DNA from 4 places in the Streptomyces sp. bgisy159 genome. Region 2 is predicted to be linked to each of the others. Evidence: riboswitches for the same ligand, from Rfam matches in the RefSeq annotation. Region 2 holds a riboswitch; each other region holds the start of a gene.

Region 1 (4,444 bases), on a different contig from region 2:
CTCCGTGGACGGCGACGCCGCCCCGCTGACGGCACTGGCCGCCGCCTGCCGGGAGTACGGCGCCGGACTGGTCGTGGACGACGCCCACGGCCTCGGCGTGCTGGGCGCGGGCGGGCGTGGCGCCCCGCACGCGGCGGGTCTCGCGGGCGCCGACGACCTGGTCGTCACCGTCACCCTGTCCAAGGCGCTGGGCAGTCAGGGGGGCGCGGTGCTCGGCCCGGCACGGGTGATCGCCCATCTGGTGAACACGGCCCGCAGTTTCATCTTCGACACGGGCCTCGCCCCGGCGGCGGCGGGAGCCGCCCTGGCCGCCCTGCGGCTGCTGCGCCGCGAACCGGAACGGGCGGCACGGGTGCGTGCGGTGGCGGGCGAGCTGCACACCCGGCTGACGGCCTCGGGTCTGACGGCGGTCCGTCCGGACGCCGCGGTCGTCTCGGTGCGCGCGCCCTCGCGGGACGAGGCCGTGCGGTGGGCGGCCGACTGCCGTGCGGCCGGTCTGGTCGTGGGCTGCTTCCGTCCTCCCTCCGTGCCCGACGGTGTCTCACGGCTCCGGCTGACCGCGCGGGCGGACCTCACCGAGGCACAACTGGAGCACGCGGTACGGGTGATCGGCGAGACGCGGCCGTGAGCGGGCGGTCCACGCCCGTGTCCCGGCGGGGCGCGGCGGTCGCCGCGGCCGTGGTCAGCGCAGCGCGGCCGTGAAGTCCGTCCAGCTCTCGGGCGAGAAGAGCAGCGCGGGTCCGGACGGGTTCTTCGAGTCGCGTACGGCGAGCCGTCCGGCCCAGGGCCCGGTGGCCGGGCGGGCGGTCTCGACACAGTTGTTGGCTCCCGTGCTGTAGCTGCTGCGCAGCCAGCGCACGTCGGCCGGTCGGGGGGTGGAGGGGACGTGCCGAGGCGATGCGGTCATGGGGGGTGCCTCCTTATGCACCGCCGTCACCTAGTGCGGCGATGAAATCCAGCGAGTCCTCGGGCGAAAGGGCGTGGATCCGAAGGGCGTCGAAGGCCTCGGTGTAGGCCCGGAGGTCTTCTTTCCGCTCCAGATAGAGGCTACTCGTCAAGTGGTCGAGAACAACCACATCCAGATCAGAAGTGCTCGAAAATGAGAAGACAACGAAAGGTCCGGTGACCCCGATGTGCGCCCCGGCGGCGAACGGCAGCACCTGCAGCCGCACTTGGGGCAGGCGCGCGGCGCTCACCAGGCGGCGCAGCTGCTCCGCCATCACCTCGGGGCCGCCGACCTCGCGACGCAGCACCGCCTCGTCGAGTACCGCGGACAGCCGCAGCGGCGGATTCGCCCGCAGGACGTCCTGCCGGGCCAGCCGGACCTCGACCAGCGTGTCCAGGCGGTCCTCGGACACTCCCTCCACCGCGGCCCGGGTCACCGCGCGTGCGTAAGCAGCGGTCTGCAGCAGCCCCGGGACCACGGTGGTCTCCAGCGTGCGCATCGCGGTGGCCTGCGACTCCAGGCTGATGAAGTCCCGGTAGGTGGGCGGCAGCACGCCTCGGTAGGCCTGCCACCAGTGCTCCCGTCCGGCGCCGGCGCCGTCGGCGCCGGCCAGCATCAGCATGAGCCGGCGCAGCTGGGGGTCCGCGACGCCGTAGGTGTCGAGCAGTAACCGGACGTCGGACGGTTTCGCACCGCTCGTCCCGGTCTCGATGCGGCTCACCTTGGACTGGTGCCACCCCGCCAGCCGGGCCGCCTCACCACTGGTGAGACCCGCGCGGGTGCGCAGCGCACGCAGCTCGGCGCCGAGTTTGCGGCGGCGCACCACGGGGCCGTGCTGCATGGAGTACTCCCAACTGCCGACGAACCCCCGGGCAACGCGCTGCCGTGGCAGAGTTCACCGCTTCGGGGGACAGATATATGCATATCTTGGTGGATCGCCCCCGTGACCGGTGCGGCAATGGCAGGCTGACGACGAAGCACCAGTCCGGGACCGTACTCGAACCATCCGCAGCGTGTCGGACTCCGGTCCCGCGGGAAAGGGACGACGTCGCCATGGCAGACCACCTGGAAGCATCCGTCACCCTGCCGAGCGATCCCGGCTCGGTCGCGGCAGCGCGCGCCTTCGCCGTCGGCACCCTGGGGGAGTGGGGGCTGCCGGTGGACGCCGACCTCGCGGACACCATCCGTCTGATCGTCTCCGAACTCGCCACCAACGCCGTACAGCACACCTTCGGGAGATCACCCACCTTCACGGTGGACCTGGTTCTCGAACACGACGAGAACCTGCGGGTGGGTGTCACCGACAGCCACCCGCGCTTCCCCAGACGCCTCCCGGCCGCCGTTCAGCAGGACAACGGCCGCGGCATGGTCATCATCCGCTGCCTCACCGCCGAGTGCGGCGGCAGGCTGCGCGTACGGCCCACCCGCGAGGGCGGCAAGACGGTGTCCGTAGAGGTCCCTTGGGCCGTCCCCGCCGAACAGGTGACCATGGCGGGCCCCCAGGACATGGCGGGCCCCCAGGAGCAGTAGCCCCCGGAATCCTGTCCCGTCTACCGCTGCCCCGGCCGTTCGTGCCCCCGTGCCCCCCGTGTCCCTCATCCGCCGCCCCGCCGGACACGGCCCGCGGGGCGGCGGCGGGCAGGCCCCGGAAGGGTTGTCAGGGAGTCCGCTCCGGGGCCTGGGAATCAGCGGACGCGCCCGTACCAGACACTCCTGGTCCAGAGCTTCTGCAGCTTCACGACGTCCCCCGTCTTCGGCGAGTGCCAGATCTTGTTGTGACCGGCGTAGAGACCGACGTGGTACACGTTCGACCCGGAGTGGAAGAAGACCAGGTCACCGGGTTTGCGGCTGGACGCGGAGACGTGTCGCGTCCGGTTGTACTGCTGGGCCGCCGTCCGCGGCAGGCTCTTGCCGGCCTTCTTGTACGAGTACATCGTCAGCCCGGAGCAGTCGAAGCGGTGGGGGCCGGCGGCGCCGTACCGGTAGGGCGAGCCCTTCTTCGAGGCCGCGATCTGCAGGGCCTTCGTCGCCGGCGTGACGGCCTCCGCGTCGGCGGCGGCACCCGGGACCACGATCGAGCCGCCCACGGCGGCGATGGCGAAGGCCGAGGCCGTACCGGCCCGGACCATGAGGGACGGGACACGATTGAGCGCGGTCATGCGCAACCCTTCGTCAGCCGCCTGTGAAGGATGACCTGTCGGATTCGGGCTGGCGAAGTTGCCCGGCCGCTGACGCGGCTTCACCCCAAGAGTCCCTCGGTCCGGTCATGGCGTGACCGTGCCGGCGACCCGTCGTGCTCGGGTCCTCCACTCCTGCCGAACCATCCTGTCGACCGGTCGTCCGGGCGGCGGCAGGACTCGGCGTCCGCCCGGACCGCCCCGCCGCTTGTGGCGGGGGCTTGTCGTCAGTCAGGGATCTTGGCTGACCGATGTCCGAAAATCCCAACGGAACCGAGGATTTGTGGTGTTACTCACCACTCACCCGTTCGGGTGGACATCCCGATCCGCGACCTGGTGTCAAGAGGCCCATGACCCTGCGGACCAGCGAAGAAATGTCCCGATACGACCCGAAGCTACGCGCGTCGCGCAAGCCGGGGACCCTCGCCGCTGGTCGAAAATTCGGTCCCTCGGTACTCCAACCGTGGGTAACTCCCTTGGGCCGTTTGAATCGCGGTCAGGACACCCGCCGCACCCGGCCGTCGGGCGGCACCCGGTGGCGGGTGGGTCAACTGTCGGAGAGCGGCGGCAGGGCGACGCGCGCCGTGCGGCGGTCGCCGTCCAGCACGCGCAGCGCACGCGCCAGCGTGGGTGCGTGGACCTCGCTCTCTCCGCGCTGGTGCATCAGTTCCAGGGCGTCCCGCAGCGCGATCGCCTTGCCGACCAGGGTCTGGGCCGCTCGCAGCCCGCCGTAGGTGTCACCGGGGCGGGACGGATTGATCCGGCCGATCAGATCGACCACGTCGAGGTAACGGTCGATCAACTCCGCCTCCGCGCGCGTCAGAGCGGGCAGGGGCGGCAGCTCGGGGGGCAGCATCGACCGTCTCACCTCCCGCCGGACCCGGAGAGCGACTCGGTGCGCCCGGCCACGATCCGGTCCGCCAGCCCGTACTCCACCGCCTCCCGCGCGTCGAGCACCCGCTCCCGCTCGATGTCCGCGCTCACCCGTTCCCGGTCGCGCCCGGTGTACCGGGCCAGTAGCTCCACCAGCAGCGCCCGCAGCCGTGTCAACTCCTCGGCCTGGAGGGCCAAATCGCTCGCCTGGCCGGTCACCGGGCCGGACAGCGCCGGCTGGCGCAGCGTCACGCGCGCCCCGGGCAGCACCTGCCGCTTGCCCGGGGCGCCCGCCGCGAGCAGTACCGCGGCGGCGGAACCGGCCCGGCCGAGGCAGGTGGTGGCGACATCGCAGCCCACGTACCGGATGGTGTCGTGGATCGCCGCCATGGCGTCGAGCGAACCGCCCGGCGAGTTGATGTACAGCGCGATGTCCCGGTCGGGCTCC
Region 2 (4,444 bases):
GCCGGCGCCGCTCAGCCCTTGAAGCGCGGGAAGGCGCTGCGGCCGGCGTAGACCGCCGCGTCGTCGAGGATCTCCTCGATGCGCAGCAGCTGGTTGTACTTGGCGACGCGCTCGGAGCGGGCCGGGGCGCCGGTCTTGATCTGGCCGCAGTTGGTGGCGACGGCGAGGTCGGCGATGGTGACGTCCTCGGTCTCGCCGGAGCGGTGGGACATCATGCACTTGAAGCCGTTGCGCTGGGCCAGCTCGACCGCGTCCAGGGTCTCGGTGAGGGAACCGATCTGGTTGACCTTCACCAGCAGGGCGTTGGCGGCGCCCTCCTCGATGCCGCGGGCCAGGCGCTCGGGGTTGGTGACGAACAGGTCGTCGCCGACGAGCTGGACCTTGTCACCGAGCTTGGCGGTGATGGTCTTCCAGCCCTCCCAGTCGTCCTCGAACAGCGGGTCCTCGATGGAGACCAGCGGGTACGCCTCGACCAGCTCCGCGTAGTACTCCGTCATCTCGGTGGCGGAGCGCTCCTTGCCCTCGAAGGTGTAGGAGCCGTCCTTGTAGAACTCGGACGCGGCGACGTCCAGCGCCAGGGCGATCTGCTCGCCCGGGGTGTAGCCGGCCTCCTTGATCGCCTCCAGGATGAGGTCGAGGGCCTCGCGGTTGGAGCCGAGGTTCGGGGCGAAGCCGCCCTCGTCGCCGAGGCCGGTGGACAGGCCCTTGTTCTTCAGGACCTTCTTCAGGGTGTGGTAGACCTCGGTACCCCAGCGCAGGGCCTCGGAGAAGGACTCCGCGCCGATCGGGGCGATCATGAACTCCTGGATGTCCACGTTGGAGTCGGCGTGCGAGCCGCCGTTCAGGATGTTCATCATCGGCACCGGCAGCAGGTGCGCGTTCGGACCGCCCAGGTAGCGGAAGAGCGGCAGGTCGCTGGCCTCGGAGGCGGCGTGGGCGACGGCGAGCGAGACACCGAGGATGGCGTTGGCGCCGAGCGAGCCCTTGTTGTCGGTGGCGTCCAGGTCGAACATCGCCTGGTCGATCAGGCGCTGCTCGGTGGCGTCGTAGCCGACGAGCTCCGGGCCGATCTGCTCGATGACCGCCAGGACGGCCTTCTCGACGCCCTTGCCCTGGTAGCGGTTGGGGTCACCGTCGCGCAGCTCGATGGCCTCGAAGGCACCGGTGGAGGCGCCGGACGGGACGGCGGCACGACCCGTGCTGCCGTCGTCGAGGCCGACCTCGACCTCGACCGTGGGGTTGCCTCGGGAGTCCAGGATTTCCCGGGCTACGACGACGTCGATGGACGGCACGAGCATCTCCTTCTTGGGATGTGACGCTGAAAGTGCGGGGCCACGTGGGCCGTGCGACTAGAGCCTAACCGTCTCCGGGCCATCGGCCAGCCGACCGACCGTCCCGTGGACAAGGTCTGACGGTACCCATTGTTCCCACCCGGAACAAAGGGGGGGTGAACAGGGAGTCAAATAGGAGGGTGAGCCGGGGCGAGGGGCGGGCGCGCAAAACCCCGCCCCGGCGCGTACGGGGGATGACGCGCCGGGGCGGGGAGCCGGGACGAGGTGCGGGGCCGCCCGGGCGGCCGCTCGTCACTTCAGGTGGAGCTGCTGACCCGGGTAGATCAGGTCGGCGTCCTCGACGATGTCCTTGTTCAGCTGGAACAGCTTCTGCCAGCCGCCCTCGACGTGGTGCTTCGCGGCGATGCTGCTGAGGGTGTCACCCTTGACGACCTTGTACTCGCCGTCGCCCTTCTGGACCTTCTTGCCGGTCGGGGTGGTGACCGTCTTGTGGCTCTTCTGGGTCTTGGGGGCGCTCTTGGGCTTCGGCGCGGGGCGCTCGGCGGAGCGGGAGGTGCCCTGCTCGCCGGTGGAGCGGGTGGTGCCCGCGCTGCTGCCGGTGCCCGAGCCGGAGTCGCCGGTGTAGGAGGCACCGGACAGGCCGACGCCGCAGACCGGCCAGGCGCCCTTACCCTGGCCCGCGAGGACCTTCTCGGCGACGGCTATCTGCTGGGACTTGGTGGCGAGATCGGCACGCGGGGCGTACTGCGTGCCGCCGTACGCGGCCCAGGTGGAGGAGGCGAACTGCAGGCCGCCGTAGTACCCGTTCCCGGTGTTGATGGACCAGTTGCCGCCGGACTCGCACTGGGCGACGGCGTCCCACTCGGAGGCGGTGGCGGCGGAGGCGCTGCCGGCCGCCATCAGCGGGGCGGCCACGGCGGCGGCGCCGGTGACGCCGACGACGGCGATGGCACGAGCGGTCTTGGACGGACGGCGGTGCTTGCCCTTGCCGGAAAACAGCATGGATCGATCCCCTCACCGACGCCTGCGAGGTGAGCTGTCGGGTTCGGGCCGGTTGAGTTGCCCGGCCGGGCCTCCTGGGAGGCTCGGCTCCACCCCTAGCCGCTCCGGCGCAACTGCCGGGCACGGCGCTTACCTTGGGTCCCCCGCTCCTGCCTGCGGCGCTTGACGCGACGACTGTTCCCGGGCAGCCGCTGGCAGGATTCGGCGTTGCGACGGCCGGGGCTCGGGTTGCCGAGCGGTCACGACCGTAGACAGGCGCTCGGCGGAATTTCAAAGACGATCAGCACTTCTGAGACTCATCCCACACTTTCACCAAACCGGACATTATGGAGTGAAGTGGGGCGTGAACTCCCTTGCGTTTTCGCCCTATTCGCTACCGACAGACAGGGTCTGACCGGGGACGATGTGACTCGGGTCGGGCCCGATGACGTCCCTGTTGCCGTCATAGAGCGCATGCCATCCGCCGGTGACCTCAAGGGAGTCGGCGATGGAGGCGAGCGTGTCGCCGTCGCGGACCACGTACGAGGATCCGTCCGCGGCGCCTTCGCCGGACTCCCGGGCGGCGCCCTGTACGGACTCCTCGGCGGGGACGCCGCGATGCCGCCCGGTGCCGATCGAGCCGGTGTCGACAAGGCTCCAGGTGCCCGCGTACTGCCCCGAGTTGTCCGGGTCGCCCCCATCCGGCGCGATCGAGGACGAGCCGTCGGACGCACGCCCGCCAGCGGCCCCGGGTTCACCAGAGGCGGACACATCGGACTCCGGGGAGTTTTCCGCCGTACCGGACGAAGAGCCCGAAGGTGCCCCATTGTCAGCGGAGGGGCCGGCCGACGAACCGGCAGCCGGGCCGTCGGACGGTGACCCCGACCCGTCGCCGGACACCCCGGCGGAGGTGGAGGAACCGGAGGAGCTGGATGAACCGGGCGTACCGGTCGAGCCGCTGGAAGGAGATGAAGCAGACGAACCGGATGAATGGACTGAGCCATCGGCATTCGATGACTTGCCTGATGAGCCAGACGAACCGGGCGAACCGGGCGAACTCTTACCGGAGTCCGACAGGCCGCCGGTCGAGGAGTCCGCGGCCACGCCGGTGTCCACGGAGACCGCGCCGTTCTGCTGGGTGAGCCCGGAGGTCAGTCCACAGGTGCCCCAGGCGCCGATCCCCTCGGCGGCGAGCAGCTTCTGCGCGACCGCGATCTGCTGGCTGCGGCTGGCCATGTCGGCGCTGGGCGCGTAGGCCAGACCGCCGTACGCCTCCCAGTCGTCCTGGGTGAGGCTGAGTCCGCCGTACTCGCCGTTGCCCTCGTCGGCACTCCACGAGCCGCCGGTCTCACACTCCGCCACCTTGTCCCACACCGTGCCGTCGGCCGCGCTGGCGCCGGAGGCGCCGAGCAACGGGATGGCGATGGCGGACCCGGTCACCCCGGCCGCGACGAGGAGGGCCGGAGCCTGGCGGGGGCGACGGTGACGACCGTTCCCGGAGAGCATGCGAAGGCCTTTCTCAAGACAGCGGTGACCCACGCGGCGGGTGCGCTGCCTACCCCGTCGCATTGACGAGTGAACGTATAGGCAGACGATCACTTGTCACAAGTTCATGCCGCGCAGATCACGTGAAGATCACAGCGGTGAGGGGGCGTCACGCTTGCGGACGCACCGGTACGGGCCCCTACGGTGACGTCCACTCAGATCTGAGGCGGCGTGAACCGCACCGGCAGTGTGCGCAGTCCCCGCATGATGAGCCCGCCGCGCCACCGCAGCTCCGCCGGGTCGGCGTCCAGTCGCAGGTCGGGCAGGCGGGTGAACAGGGTGGCCAGCGCCGTCTGGCCCTCCAACCGGGCGAGCGGAGCGCCGAGGCAGTAGTGGATGCCATGCCCGTAACCGAGGTGCTGGTTGTCGCGGCGGGACAGGTCCAGAGTGTCGGGGCCGGTGAAGCGGTCCGGGTCGCGGTCTGCCGCGGCCAGCACCACGAGAACCGGATCGCCGGGCGCGATGTCCTGCCCGCCGAGGGTCAGCGGCTCGGTGGCGAACCGCCAGGTGGCCATCTCCACCGGACCGTCGTAGCGCAGCAGCTCCTCCACGCCCGTCTCCAGCAGGGCGGTCTCCTGCCGCGCCAGTGACGCCTGCAGTTGGGCACGCTGCCCGGGGTGGGTGAG
Region 3 (4,444 bases), on a different contig from region 2:
ACGGCGCCCGGGAGCGGCACCGGTCGGCGGCGCTCCCGGGCGGGATCGCCGCCGTCAGGCGACGGCGGCGATCCGCATCCTGATGTCGTCGGGCGACAGCGCGCCCTTGGCGGTCACGTGGTCGCCGGAGGACTCCCCGCGCAGTCGTCGCCCGATCCACGGCACCAGATACTCGCGGGCCCACTGGACGTCGTCCTTGCGGACCTCAAGGGTGCCGCGCGGCGGCAGCGGGGGCCAGGGCTGCTCCGGGTCGGCCGGCACCCGCAGGCCGAGGGCCTGCCCGGCGCGCAGCGCCACGCGCGTGTGGCCCTCGGGGGACAGATGGAGCCGGTCGTCGTCCCAGGCCCGGCGGTCCTGCACGGACCTCAGCGACCACAGGTCGAGCACCGGACAGCCGTACCGGTCGGCGATGGCGCGCACATGCCCGTTGTAGGTCGCGATCTTGCCGCGCAGGTGCTTGAGCACCGGGACGCCGCGGGTGTCGAAGCCGGTGGTCACCAGTACCTTGCCTGCCGTCCCGGTCAGCGCCGCCACGGCGCGTTCGAACCGCTCGGCGACCTCGTCGGGGTCGGTGCCGGGGCGGATGATGTCGTTTCCACCCGCGCAGAACGACACCAGGTCCGGGGCCAGTTCGACGGCGCGCGGGAGCTGGTCCGCCATGATCTGGTCGAGCAGTTTCCCGCGGACGGCGAGGTTGGTGTAGCGGAAGTCGCCCTCGGGCCGCCGGTCGGCGAGGAGCACCGCGAGCCGGTCGGCCCAGCCGACGAACGCTCCGTCGGGGCCGGGGTCGCCGACGCCCTCGGTGAAGCTGTCCCCCACCGCCACGTACGACCCGATCACTGATCTGCTGTCACTCTTCGAATCGTCTGCCACAGCAGTTCATGATTCACCGTGGAATGTGACCTACGCGACCGTAGGCAGGGATTGACGGACGGTGAGATAAGCCACGTCCCAATACTTCGTCAAGCGGGGAATACCGAGGCCGGAACCCGGCCCCGGGTACACCGAAGGCCGGACCCAGGGGATCGGGGTCCGGCCTTCGGCAGCGGGGGTCAGCCGACGGAGACGCCGTGCGAGCGCAGGTAGGCGACGGGGTCGATGTCCGAGCCGTAGTTCGGCGTGGTGCGGATCTCGAAGTGCAGGTGCGGGCCGGTCACGTTGCCGGTCGCGCCCGACAGGCCGACCTGCTGGCCGGCGCTCACCGACTGCCCGGCCGAGACGGACAGCGAGGAGAGGTGGGCGTACTGGGCGTAATAGCCGTCGGCGAGCCGGATGACGACCTGGTTGCCGTACGCGCCGCCCCAGCCCGCGGAGACGACCGTGCCCGCGCCGACGGCCTTGAGGGAGGTACCGGTCGGGACGACGAAGTCGACACCGGTGTGGTAGCCGCTGGACCACATGCTGCCGGCGGTGCGGTACGCGGTGCCGACGGTGGCGCCGGAGACGGGTGCGGAGAACCCGCCGGCGGACGTGGCGGCCTGCGTCGTGGTCGACGCCTTGGCGGACGCCGCCGACTCGGAGGGCTTCGAGGACTTCGACGCGGTGCTCTTCGACGACTTCGAGGCGGTGGTCTTCGACGACTTCGACGCCTTCTTGGGGGCGGTCTTCGCCGGCTTCTTCGCGGCGCCGTCCGTCGACGCGGCCTTCTTGCCGATCGACAGCTTCAGGCCGGGGTGGATCAGCGACGGGTCGTCGCCGACGGCCTCGCGGTTGTCGCGGTAGAGCCGCTGCCAGCCGCCGCTGACCCGCTGCTCGTTCGCGATCTTGGAAAGGTAGTCACCGGAGCGGACGGTGTAGATCCGCGCGGCGGCCTTCTTCTCCGCGCCCTTCTCGGCGGCGGTCTGCTGGGCGGCGGCCTTCTGCGCGACCGGCACGGCCGTGACGGCCTTCTCGGCGACCGAGGCGACCGACTCGTTCGTCGCCGCGTGGGCGCCGGTCGCGCCGAACAGCGGAAGGGCGAGAGCCGCGCCGCCGGTTCCGGCGACGGCGAGGGAACGGGTGAGGCGCTGGGCCTTCGGACGGCGGTGCTTACCCTTCGCGGGCATGGCGAATTCCTCTCCGGCGCCTGCGAGGTGAGCTGTCGGGTGCGGGCTGGAGATGCCCGGCCGCGCCGAGGGCGCTGCTTTACCCCTAGCCGTTCCGGGAACCGGAACAGGCGGTGAAACCTGTGGGTCCCCCGCTCCTGCCGTACACGGGTGGGTGGGTGCGGGCTCCGGGCGGCGGCAGGATTAGGCGTCCGTCCGGATCGGTGGTGAACGTAAGCGACCACGACGTGCGGAAACAAGCAGAGGTTGCACCGACGGTGCCTTTCCTTCGCGTTCCGGAGGGAATTCCCCGTCACCCTGCGTGCAACAAAGCGACGGCCATTCCGATGAATCACCTTGAAAGAGAACTGCATTACGTGGACATGACGCGCAACACTCGGTCACCGGTATGACGATGCTCACGTGACGCGGCTCCAGCTTTCGCTCCTGCACGACGAGTTGGAGCGAAAGAAGCTATAAAGTGTTAATTAGGACAGAGCACTCAGATGCGACGCAGCAGGACAACCACCACTTCGAAGTCACCCGCAGCCCGGTCCGCAGACTGGGACGCGACAGCACCTCTCGGCGCATTTCACCCATTTCGCGGCATTCGCACGACGCCGTGGAGTGCGGCCCGCACAGCCGGACCGCCGGAGCGGGTTCGCCGTGTCGCTGCGACCGGAGCCAGTGAAGCGACTTACCGTCCCCGGTCAGCCGCAGGGCGTAACCACGCGTGGACCGCGAGAGCAGCGCCGTCCGGCCGTCTTCCGCGATCTGGCGGAGCGCTCGGGCACCGGCCTGTGGACAACTCCTGACGCCGCCATGACGCCTCCGCACGCCTGTGGACAACCCGTTGCCCCAGGCGAGCGATGCCGTAAGGTCGAGAGCGTCCCGTCGGCCCACCCGTGAGCCGCGCCGACCGGGAGCGACAGGGAGGGAGCCCCCGTGACGCAGCAGATCCCGTCGACCGAGCACCGACTGGCAGGCGTACGCAACTTCCGTGACGTGGGCGGGCTGCCGACCGCGGACGGTCGGCGGGTGCGGCACGGCGTACTGTTCCGCAGCGGCCACCTGGCGCACGCGACCGACGAGGACGCGGCGTTCCTGGGCAAGCTGGGTCTGCACACCGTCTTCGACTTCCGCAACGCGGCGGACCAGAAGCTGGAGGGCCCGGACGTCGAACTGCCGGGCGTGCGCAATGTGAACCTGCCGCTGTCGGACCCGGCCGACGGCGCGGAGTTCTGGAAGATGGTCCGCGACGGGGACATCGAGCAACTGCGCGGCATCCTGGGCGACGGCAAGGCGGCCGACCGGATGATCGTGTCGTACCGCACGATCATCAAGGAGCGTACGGGCGAGCACGCGCGGGTGCTGCACGCGCTGGCGCAGGACAGCGTCCCGGCGCTGATGCACTGTGCAGCGGGCAAGGACCGCGCGGGGCTGTCGGTGGCCGTCACCCTGCTGGCGGTGAACGTCGAGCGGGAGGCGATCCTCGCCGACTACCTGGAGTCCAACGCCAAGCACCGCCGCTACAAGGTGCACCGCAGCGGCAGCGCCGCGGGCGCCTACTCGCCCGAGGTCATGGAGCTGCTCTCGCCCCTCTTCGACGCCCGCGCCGAGTACCTGACGGCGGCCTTCGAGACCATCGAGGAGACCTGGGGCGGGGTCGACGCCTATCTGGAGCGCGGCCTCGGTGTCACCGACGAGACGCGCGAGCGCCTGCGCGAGCGGCTGCTGGACTGAGCCGCCGGCCCGCTCACCCGTCGGCGCCGACCGTGAAGAGCAGCCAGATGAAGGCGGCGAAGAGGTGCCCCACCGCGATGTAGATGATCAGCCGGATCCACAGGGTCCGGGGGAACTTCTCCTCCAGGTCGCTCATGGCGTCTCTCCATGGGTGGGGCCGAGGCACAGGGCGGCCGTCGGACTCTGCAGCAGGGTGTGGACGAACAGCAGCTCCACACCGTCCGCGTCCTGGGCGGCGATGCGGTGCGGGGTCAGGGAGTCGAAGTGCGCGCTGTCTCCGGGCGCGAGCCGGTGGGCGGTGTCCCCGAGACGCAGCAGGAGGCGGCCCGTGAGGACGTACAACCACTCCTCGCCGGGGTGCACGCGCACGATGTCGCCCTGCGTTCCGTGCGGCACCCGCACCCGCAGGGCCTGCATGCCGCGTCCGGGCGCGCCGGCCTGCCAGTACGTCCACCCTCCGGCGGCGGTGGGTTCCATGTCGCCTGCGCGTACGACGGCGTCCCGGTCGGCGACCGTCTCGCCGAGCAGTTCCGAGACGGTCGTGCCGTAGACGCGGGCCAGGGCCAGCAGCATCGGCAGCGACGGCTGGCGCCGCCCGGTCTCCAGCCGGGACAGGTGCGCGGGCGACAGTCCGGCGGCGCCCGCCGCGGCCTCCAGCGTGAGGCCGGCGCGGCGGC
Region 4 (4,444 bases), on a different contig from region 2:
CAAGGTCACCGTCAGCGGCTCCGGCGACCTCGACCCCACGGCCCACTTCTGGCACACCGGCGGCGACAGGGTCGTCTACACGACGGACAAGGGTGCCGAGACCGCCGGGCGGGCCGGGCTCGCCGCCGACATCGTCCCGCTCGGCCCCGACCTCGACTGGCGCCGCGTCCTGGAGCACCTGCACGACGAGCGCGGCGTACGCCGCCTCATGGTCGAGGGCGGCGGAACCGTCCACACCCAGCTCCTGCAGCAGGGCCTCGCCGACGAACTCCAGCTGGTCCTCGCCCCGCTCTTCGTCGGTGACCCGGGCGCGCCCCGCCTCTTCGGCCCCGGCGTCTACCAGCCCGGCCGGCTGCGGCTCGTGGAGACCCGCCGGATCGAGGACGTCGTGCTCATGCGCTACGAGCCCACCGCACCCGGCACCGGCACCGTCCCCACCGCGGCGGACCACCACTGGCTCGCCCTCGCCTGCGAACTCGCGGAGCGGTGCCCGCCGTCGCCGTCCGCGTTCAGCGTGGGCGCGGTGGTCGTGGCCGCCGACGGCACCGAACTCGCCCGCGGGCACTCCCGCGAGGCCGGCGACCCCGTCGCGCACGCCGAGGAGGCCGCCCTGGCCAAGATCGACCGGGACGACGCCCGCCTGGCCACGGCCACCGTGTACAGCAGCCTGGAACCCTGCACCCACCGCGCCTCCCGCCCCACTCCCTGCGCCCGGCTGGTGCTGGCGGCCGGAGTGCGCCGGGTGGTGACGGCCTGGCGTGAGCCGGACACCTTCGTGGCGGCGGCCGACGGCGCCGGGCAGCTCACGGCGCTGGGCGCGGACGTCGTCGTACTCCCCGAGCACGAGGCCCGGGCGAAGCGGCCGAACCGCCATCTCCTCGGGTGACGCCCGGCATGGCGCACCCCGGCCGACCCGTCGGCCGACCCGTCTCCGACCAGCGGAAACCAACCGTTTGGCTTTCTGCCCCCGGCATGACGTACACTCGAGACACAACGACGCGGGGTGGAGCAGCTCGGTAGCTCGCTGGGCTCATAACCCAGAGGTCGCAGGTTCAAATCCTGTCCCCGCTACTGAAGGCCGAGGGCCGGAATCCGAGAGGGTTCCGGCCCTCGGTGTTTTCGGCAGCCGTCCCTCCTCCTGCCCCTTCTTCACGTTCTGTCATCAGGCGACCGCCCTGCGCATAACATCTGAGTCACCATCAAAATCCGTGTGACTGCTGAGGTCGGTGCGGATCACGCCGACGGCGAGTCAACTCGCCCCATTTGGGCCGTTCATGGGCCTAAAGTCCAGGCCAAAAAGTCGTGATGATCAAGCGGAACGGCTTGGAAACCCGCCCTCGGGTCTATTAACGTTCGATAACGCAGCGCGGTCGTCCCAGCCGTCACAAGAGGCGGCTCCGTGCGCACGCGCCGAATCCCGCAAGGGAACCGGGGAACCACCACCTTGGGGTGAATCACGCGGAAACCGCCGCGAGCAGCGGCCGGTATACGCGCGTAGGAGACCTTCCCGCTCCGAACCCGTCAGCTAACCCGGTAGGCGACGGAAGGAAAGGAGTACGCCCGCGTGGCGTCCAACCGGCCTGCCCCAGAAGCCCCGTCCGTGCCCGGCCCGCGTCTCACCGAGACGTTCGGCTACGGCGGCCACCGCAGCGACGAGGGCCCCTGGGAGGAGTGGAACCCCACCGCGGATTCCATTCGCCCGGTGCGCGGCCGGCACCGCGTCGCCAAGCAGCGCGGCGGTGGGTTCGCCCGCAGCTCCACCGTGCTCGGCGTCGGCGTCATAGCCGCCGTCAGCGCCGGCGGTATGGCCAGCGCCAACACCGGCAAGCCGCCGGTCGCCATCTCCCTGCCCGACCTGCCGGGTGTCGGCTCGCTGATCTCCGACGACGGCGGCTCGGACGACACCGACGCCGACGACGGCGCCGCGCTCAGCAGCCTGGCCGCCCCCGCGGCCGACGCCGCCCAGGGCTCCGCCGACGCCGGCGAGGCGCTGCGCAACCGGATCATGGCGCAGGCCGAGTCGCAGCAGAGCCAGGTCGAGACCAAGGCCCAGGCCGCCGCGCAGGCCGCGGTCGCCAAGGCGGAGGCCGAGGCCGTCGCCAAGGCCGAGGAGGAGGCCGAGGCCGCCGCCGAGGCCGCCAAGAAGAAGGCGGCGGAGGAAGCCGCGCGCAAGGCCGAGCAGGAGCGACTCGCCCGGCTCGCCAAGCAGTTCACGCTGCCGACCTCCTCGTACACCATCACCTCGACCTTCGGTCAGGCCGGCGCCTACTGGTCCTCCGGGTACCACACCGGCCTCGACTTCGCCGCGCCCACGGGCACGCTCCTCAAGGCCATCCACAGCGGCACGATCACCTTCGCCGGCTGGGACGGTTCCTACGGCTACAAGACCGTCCTCACGCTCGACGACGGCACGGAGCTCTGGTACGCCCACCAGTCGTCGATCAGCGTGAGCGTGGGGCAGAAGGTGTCCACGGGCGAGGTCATCGGCCGCGTGGGCGCGACCGGCAACGTCACCGGCGCCCACCTGCACCTGGAGGTCCACCCCGACGGTGCGGCGAGCGGCATCGACCCGGCGGCGTGGCTGCGCGGCAAGGGCCTGTCCGTCTGATCTGACGCCCGGCGGGGCGGTGACGGACCGGTGGGCGCGGTGGACGGGACGTGAGCGTGGTCGGCGGGGCGTGTGCGAGGTCGGCGGGCCATGGGTGCGGTCGGCGGCCATGAGTGCGGTCGGTGGAATCAGCGGCTCCGAGTGATCGTTGCACTGATACATGACTTCTCTGCGCAAGCTCGGCAACTCCGACCTCGCCGTCTCCCCGCTCGCCCTGGGCGGCAACGTATTCGGCTGGACCGCCGACGAGGCGGCCTCCTTCGCCGTACTGGACGCCTACACGGCGGCCGGCGGTAACTTCCTCGACACCGCCGACTCCTACTCCGCGTGGGTCGACGGCAACAGCGGCGGCGAGTCCGAGACGGTCATCGGCAAGTGGCTCAGGGCGCGCGGCAACCGTGACGACGTGGTGATCGCGACCAAGGTGAGCCAGCACCCCGAGTACCGGGGGCTGTCCGCCGCCACGATCAAGGCGGCCGCCGACGCCTCGCTGCGGCGCCTGGGCACCGACCGTATCGACCTCTACTACACGCACTTCGACCAGCCCGACACCCCGGTCGAGGAGATCATCGGCGCACTGGACGAACTGGTGCGGGCCGGCAAGGTCCGGCACATCGCGGCCTCCAACATCGGGCCCGGGCGGCTGCGGCAGTCCCTGGACTTCTCCGACCGCGAGGGCCTGGCCCGCTACGTCGCCCTCCAGCCGCACTACAACCTGGTCTCCCGTGACACGTACGAGGGGGCCCTGCGGGACCTCGCCGCCGCGGAGGGCCTGGCCGCGGTGCCGTACTTCGCGCTCGCGTCCGGCTTCCTCACCGGCAAGTACCGCCCCGGTACGACGGTGGACAGCGCCCGGGCCGCCGGGGCCGCCAAGCACCTCGGCACCGAGCGGGGCGTTCGTGTTCTGACCGCGCTGGACGAGACGGCCCGGGCCCACGACGTCCCGGTCGCCACGGTCGCCCTGGCATGGCTCGCCGCCCAGCCCACCGTGGCCGCCCCCATCGCCTCGGCCCGTACGACGGACCAGCTCCCGGCCCTCCTGGGCCTCGCGGACCTCACGCTGACCGGGGAGGAACTGACCCGCCTGACGGAGGCGTCGGCCTGACGGGCTCCCCGGCGGGCCGCTGATATCCGTTCGCGAGAGTCCACGAGGCCTCGGCGAGGGTTCAGCGAACGGCTTCCCGTGCCGGCGGCGCCGAGTCTCGGCCAGGGTTCAGCGAAACGGCCTCCCGTGCCGGCGGTGCCGAACGGCCGGACCCCGGTCCGGCCTTACGTCCGGTACGGGTTGTGCGCCGGATAGGGCCCGGACGGGTACGGCCCCGCCGGGTACGGTCCTGACGGGTACGGCGCAGCTGGGTGCTGCACGCCCGGGTGCTGCCCACCTGGGTGTGGCATACCGGGGTGCTGCCCGCCCGGGTGCGGCGGCCCCGCCGCCTGCTGTGCCCCCGGGCCGGGATACCCGTACCCCGGCCACTGCGTCGGCACCGGCCACTGCGTCGGCATCGGCAACGGCACCGGTGCCACGATCCGGGCCGCGTACCCCAGCGCGGGTCGCGCCACCTCCCGGCGCCGCCACAACTCGTTCAGCAACTCCCGTTCCCGTTCGACGAAGCCGGCCCCCGCACGCCCCCGCCGCCCGCGATGCCGCAGGAACGCCAGCGAGGTCGCGTACGCCTCGTACTCGGCGACGGCCCGGGCGGCAGCTCCGCCCAGTCGCTGCTTCGCGTGCTCCCGCGCCAGCTTCCGCGCCCGCATGGAGCCCAGCGCCACCGGTTCGCCCGGCGTCAGCCACCCCGCGACGGCGTACACCGGCAGTTCCTCCCGCACGGTGGCCAG

What was found. Region 2 has a riboswitch for cyclic di-AMP ahead of AC3ET3_RS11930 (transglycosylase family protein). Riboswitches for the same ligand answer to the same signal wherever they lie in the genome.
Region 1: linked by a shared signal. The riboswitch ahead of AC3ET3_RS16945 (C40 family peptidase) and the one ahead of AC3ET3_RS11930 (transglycosylase family protein) in region 2 are both predicted to bind cyclic di-AMP.
Region 3: linked by a shared signal. The riboswitch ahead of AC3ET3_RS34790 (M23 family metallopeptidase) and the one ahead of AC3ET3_RS11930 (transglycosylase family protein) in region 2 are both predicted to bind cyclic di-AMP.
Region 4: linked by a shared signal. The riboswitch ahead of AC3ET3_RS01920 (M23 family metallopeptidase) and the one ahead of AC3ET3_RS11930 (transglycosylase family protein) in region 2 are both predicted to bind cyclic di-AMP.

The regions. Positions count from the first base shown of each region.
Region 1 is NZ_JBYIQX010000015.1:47,983-52,426, reverse strand. It holds gene AC3ET3_RS16965 (8-amino-7-oxononanoate synthase) at 1-628, shown strand, start outside; gene AC3ET3_RS16960 (DUF397 domain-containing protein) at 683-907, opposite strand; gene AC3ET3_RS16955 (helix-turn-helix domain-containing protein) at 921-1,787, opposite strand; gene AC3ET3_RS16950 (ATP-binding protein) at 2,000-2,476, shown strand; gene AC3ET3_RS16945 (C40 family peptidase) at 2,632-3,105, opposite strand; cyclic di-AMP (ydaO/yuaA leader) riboswitch at 3,109-3,228, opposite strand; gene AC3ET3_RS16940 (hypothetical protein) at 3,671-3,979, opposite strand; gene AC3ET3_RS16935 (ATP-dependent Clp protease proteolytic subunit) at 3,988-4,444, opposite strand, start outside.
Region 2 is NZ_JBYIQX010000009.1:97,749-102,192, reverse strand. It holds gene eno (phosphopyruvate hydratase) at 12-1,292, opposite strand; gene AC3ET3_RS11930 (transglycosylase family protein) at 1,584-2,294, opposite strand; cyclic di-AMP (ydaO/yuaA leader) riboswitch at 2,299-2,465, opposite strand; gene AC3ET3_RS11925 (transglycosylase family protein) at 2,661-3,779, opposite strand; gene AC3ET3_RS11920 (cytochrome P450 family protein) at 3,974-4,444, opposite strand, start outside.
Region 3 is NZ_JBYIQX010000072.1:12,641-17,084, forward strand. It holds gene AC3ET3_RS34785 (SGNH/GDSL hydrolase family protein) at 55-840, opposite strand; gene AC3ET3_RS34790 (M23 family metallopeptidase) at 1,053-2,045, opposite strand; cyclic di-AMP (ydaO/yuaA leader) riboswitch at 2,050-2,212, opposite strand; gene AC3ET3_RS34795 (tyrosine-protein phosphatase) at 2,970-3,767, shown strand; gene AC3ET3_RS34800 (DUF6126 family protein) at 3,781-3,903, opposite strand; gene AC3ET3_RS34805 (helix-turn-helix domain-containing protein) at 3,900-4,444, opposite strand, start outside.
Region 4 is NZ_JBYIQX010000001.1:401,583-406,026, forward strand. It holds gene AC3ET3_RS01910 (dihydrofolate reductase family protein) at 1-886, shown strand, start outside; tRNA gene AC3ET3_RS01915 (tRNA-Met) at 998-1,071, shown strand; cyclic di-AMP (ydaO/yuaA leader) riboswitch at 1,399-1,557, shown strand; gene AC3ET3_RS01920 (M23 family metallopeptidase) at 1,565-2,608, shown strand; gene AC3ET3_RS01925 (aldo/keto reductase) at 2,769-3,713, shown strand; gene AC3ET3_RS01930 (PrsW family intramembrane metalloprotease) at 3,878-4,444, opposite strand, start outside.